Regions from separate parts of the Embleya sp. NPDC005971 genome, predicted to be linked through region 1. Evidence: riboswitches for the same ligand, from Rfam matches in the RefSeq annotation. Region 1 holds a riboswitch; the other holds the start of a gene.

Evidence for each region. Region 1 has a riboswitch for cobalamin ahead of ABZ374_RS20520 (cob(I)yrinic acid a,c-diamide adenosyltransferase). Riboswitches for the same ligand answer to the same signal wherever they lie in the genome.
Region 2: linked by a shared signal. The riboswitch ahead of ABZ374_RS00090 (ABC transporter substrate-binding protein) and the one ahead of ABZ374_RS20520 (cob(I)yrinic acid a,c-diamide adenosyltransferase) in region 1 are both predicted to bind cobalamin.

What each region holds. Positions count from the first base shown of each region.
Region 1 covers NZ_JBEXUX010000022.1:12,229-14,423, reverse strand. Annotated here, with positions in the region: gene ABZ374_RS20525 ((2Fe-2S)-binding protein) at 1-803, opposite strand, end outside; gene ABZ374_RS20520 (cob(I)yrinic acid a,c-diamide adenosyltransferase) at 779-1,369, opposite strand; cobalamin riboswitch at 1,429-1,556, opposite strand; gene ABZ374_RS20515 (Ig-like domain-containing protein) at 1,801-2,195, shown strand, end outside.
Region 2 covers NZ_JBEXUX010000001.1:15,196-17,390, forward strand. Annotated here, with positions in the region: gene ABZ374_RS00085 (iron ABC transporter permease) at 1-123, opposite strand, end outside; gene ABZ374_RS00090 (ABC transporter substrate-binding protein) at 120-1,109, opposite strand; cobalamin riboswitch at 1,265-1,504, opposite strand; gene ABZ374_RS00095 (DeoR/GlpR family DNA-binding transcription regulator) at 1,590-2,195, opposite strand, start outside.

The DNA of each region.
Region 1 (2,195 bases):
TCACGCCCGCGCGCCGACGACCCGATCCGGACCCGGGTCGGTTGCGGCGGCTTGTCGTGGAAGACGCAGTCGCCGCACGTACCGCCGCCGGGAATCCGGTAGTACAGGCAGCACGTGGTGCGCCGGAACGCGCCCAGGGCGCCGTGCAGCCCACTCCCTCGCAGCAGGCCCGTGGCCAACAGACCGTCGGCGAACGACCGGGTCGTCGTCACGAGTTCCGGCTCGTCCGGCGCCGGGTGCCGGTGCAGCACCCGGGCCGCACCGACCAGCGCCGACGCGGCGTTGCCGGCCAGCAGGCGCTCCGCGATCGGCACCACCGCCCGAGTGGCCCGGGCCAGCGGCACCAGGTGCGCGGTCATCACCGCGGCGTACACCCGGTCGATCCCGGCCCGGTCCGCGAGCACCGGCGTCGGGATCGGATCCGGCGCCCACAGTTCGATCGCACCGCTCGCCGGGAAGCGCCAGTGCGTCCGGACCGGGTCCAGGTCCGGCACGACCCGACCGAGCACCGCCGCGCCGAGCGCCACCGACCACAACCGCGAGGCCACGCCCAGGTACAGGATCGACGCGGCGACCCGCGGCTCGTCGGTGCGCAACCGGCCCCGCACGTACTCCACCCGGGCCGCCCACGCGTCGGGCGCGGCGCGGTCGTACAACTCGACCAACGGCCGAAAGCCCGCGCCGTCGGCAATCGCTCCGGTCCGCAGCACGAAGTAGGGCCCCACCTCGGCGACTCGGGCCATCGCGTCGCCGACCTCGGGCCGTGCCGCCGAACCGCTCAGCGGTTGTCGCCCGGACGCCACAGCAGATCACCCGCGCCACCCGCGTCGGCCCGTCGGGCGAGCACGAACAGCAGGTCGGACAGCCGGTTGAGGTAGCGCGCGGTGAGCGGGTTCACCGTCGCGGACCCACCCGCCGCCGGTTCGTCCGCCTCGATCAGCGCCCAGGTCGAACGTTCGGCGCGCCGGGCCGCGGTGCGGGCCACGTGCAGCAGGGCCGCGGCGGGGCTGCCGCCGGGCAGGACGAACGAGCGCAGCGTGGGGAGTTCCGCGTTGAACGCGTCGCAGTGCTCCTCCAGCCGGGCCACGTCGGCCTCGGTGATCCGCAGCCGGGTGTCGCCTTCGGCGATCGGCGCGCACAGGTCCGCGCCGACGTCGAACAGGTCGTGTTGCAGTTGGGCCAACACCGCACGGGTCTGCGGCTCCGGGTCGCCGAGCGCGAGCACGACCCCGATCGCCGCGTTGGTCTCGTCCGTGTCGGCGTAGGCCGCCAACCTCGGATCGGTCTTGCGCGTCCGGGAGTTGTCGCCCAGCGCGGTGGTACCGGCATCGCCGGTACGGGTGTAGATCCGGCTCAGTACCAAGGACATGGCGCAGCACCGGCCTCTCTCGGGGAAATCCGCCCCGGTTGGTGAGGTGGCGACGACGTGAGTCTCCTGGCTCTCGGCTCTTCGCTCCTCCCGGCCTTCCCACCCCGTCGCGGGGTCGTGGCCGGTGTGGGAGTCGCTCCCCGATCACAGTGGCGGGACCGCGTCGGATTCACACCGACTTCCTCGTACCGCCGTCGCATAGCGCCTCCCACCATGACACGCGCGCCGGGCCGGGTCCACTGTCGGGCCCGGTCGGTCCACGCTTGTGGGTGAAGCTCGCCGCCGCTCCGCGTGCCGCGTCGCGAACCGGTGGGCACTGCGCACAGGATCGGGGTTCGAGAGCGGCTCCCTCGGCCGGCATCGGATCCGGCGGGCGCCGGCCGACCCATCCCAGATCCGGCCGTGTCCGGACCAGAGTGCCGGAGGATTGTGTGGCCACGGTTTCCGGAACACCCGAACCGGCCGTCCGGATGCGTCGAGTCGGTGTGGTGCTCGTGTGGTGCGCGGTGTTGTTCGGTGTGGGCGCCGGGTGCCCCGCCGTTGCCGTGGTGCCCATCCCGTCGCTGCCGCCCGTGGTCGCCGGCCCGGCCGGCGACTCCGCTCCGGGCTCGCGTGTCGACCGGGTACGGCCGAACGGCGGGTTCGGAGCGCCGATGCCGGCCGCGCCGCGGGCCGTCACGGATCGGGTCGGCACTCGCGCCGGGCAGTCGGTGGACGTCCCGGTGCTGGCCGGCGACACCGGTGAGGGGCTGGCCCTGGTGTCGCACACCAATCCCGAGCACGGTCTGGTCCTCGACGTCGAGGGCGCTCCGGACGAGGGCACGAC
Region 2 (2,195 bases), on a different contig from region 1:
CAGCGACAGCCGTACCCGGCCGCCCGGCACGTCGGCCGGCGGGCCCCGGTCCGGCGGCGGCGCCGCGCCCTCCCCACGGAGCACCGCGATCCGGGCCGCCGTCGGGTCCCGATCGATCGTCATGACCGGTCGGGGTGGAGCTGCTTCGCGAGTTCCTCGACCGCGTCCACCGAGCGCGGCCCCGGCTGGGCGACGGACAGCGAGATCACCGGGAAGGCGTTCGCCAGCAGCGCGGGTACGTCGGCGAGCACCGGAGTGGCCCTGAGCGTGGTGATCTTGGCCTCCGCCGACGGCGTCACGTAGTCGTAGATCAGCACCACGTCCGGTTTGCGTTCGGCGACCTGCTCCCAGGAGACCTTGGTCCAGCGCTCGTTCAGGTCGGCGAACACGTTGCGGCCGCCGGCGCGGGTGATGATCTCGTTGAGCATCGAGTTGCCGCCGGTGGTCTGCGCCGCGTCGGCGCCGGAGTTGTACACGAAGACCTTGACCGGTGCGGCGCCCGCGAGCCGCGCGGTGACCGCGTCCAGCCGCCCGCGCAGTGCGGCGACGGAGCCTTCGGCGCGCTCGGACACGCCGAAGATGCCGCCGATGGAGCGCAGTTCGCCGTAGAGCTGTTCGAAGGTGACCGGTGCCTTGGCGCAGCCCTCGGGATTGAGGTGGGTCTTGATGTTCAGTTCGCCGAGTCGGGCGCGGGTGTGGCCGGACGACTCGGAGAAGCCGTCGGGGTAGCCCGAGTAGACGAAGTCGGGCGTGGCTTCGAGCAGTTTCTCCAGCGAGGGTTGCGCGTCGGCGAGCACCGGGATGCGCCCGTACGCCTCCCGGTATCTGTCGCCGATGGTGCGGCCCTTGAGGTACGCGGTGCCCACCATCTTGTCGGCCAGGCCCAGTTCGAGCATCAGCTCGGTGGCGTTGGAGGTGAGCGTGGCGGCGCGCTGCGGCGGCCGGTCGTAGGTCGTGCTCACACCGCAGTTGTCGGTGTCGGTGTACGGCTTGTACGCGGTGGGTGCGGGGGCGCTCGCCTTCTTGTCCTGCACCGCCCCGCCGCACGCGGTTGCGAACAGTGCGAGCGCGGCGACCGCCGCGGCCCACGAGTGTCGGCTGCGGCCCATCGGTGTCCGCGTTCGTATCGGCGTCGGCATCGTCGAAGCTCTCCCTTGCGAGTCCTCGTCGGGGGAACTCGGGAGGGAGGGAGCGCGGCGGCGGACACCGCTCGGCGCCGTCGTCCGACGGACCCGCCCGCGAGGTCCCGGAAGTCCGCGTGCGCGAGGCGAACGCGGGCGACGGCAGGTCTTCGGACTCGTGGGCGGGTTCCGCGGGCCACGGGTGCGTGGCCGGGTCGTCCTACCGGTCGCCGCTTCCCGGATCCCGTTTCACCGGGCCCAGTGCTGATGGCGACTTTCGTTCCCACTTACCGCTGCGGGGCAGTTCCGGATTCGCACCGGATTCCCTCTTGCGACACCCGGAATCGGTCGAAGCCGGGTGAACCGTTCGCAAGGGCAGCCTAACCATGGGCGCCGCGGCGGCCGAGCGAGGGTGCTTTTTCGGCTGCCGCTCGGGCGACTTCGGCTGCCGCCCGGCGACTTCGGCCGCTACTGGGCGACCAGGATCTCCAACCCGGCGTCGCGCAGCGCGTCGAGCGTGTCCCGGTCGGCCGGGCCGCTGGTGATCAGCAGGTCGATGTCCGCCAGCGGGCACACCTCGGCGAGTTCGATCCGGCCCAGCTTCGAGCCGTCGGCGACCACGACCCGACGCCCGGCGGCCCGCAACATCGCCCGCTTGGCCTCGGCCTCGGGCAGGTTCACGTTGGTGATGCCACCCGTGGGGTGCACGCCGTTGCAGCCGAGGAAGACCGTGTCCGCGTGGATGCGCTCCAGGATGTGGTCACCGAGCGGATTGATCAGCGAGTGCTGCAACGGACGCAGCGTGCCGCCGGTGACCACGACGGAGAACCGGGGGATGGCCCGCTCCAGCTCCAGCGCGATGGTCAGTCCGTTGGTGAACACCACGAGGTCGCGCAGGTCGCCGCGGTCCACCAGGGCGCGGGCCACGAACGTGGTGGTGGTGCCCACGTCCAGGACCACGCTCTCGGACGGCGACACCAGCGCCGCGGCGGCCCGCCCGATCAGCGTCTTCGCGGGCGACGCCGAGGTCAGCGCCTCCTCGAAGGACGGCTCGACCCGGGGATCGCGGCCGGT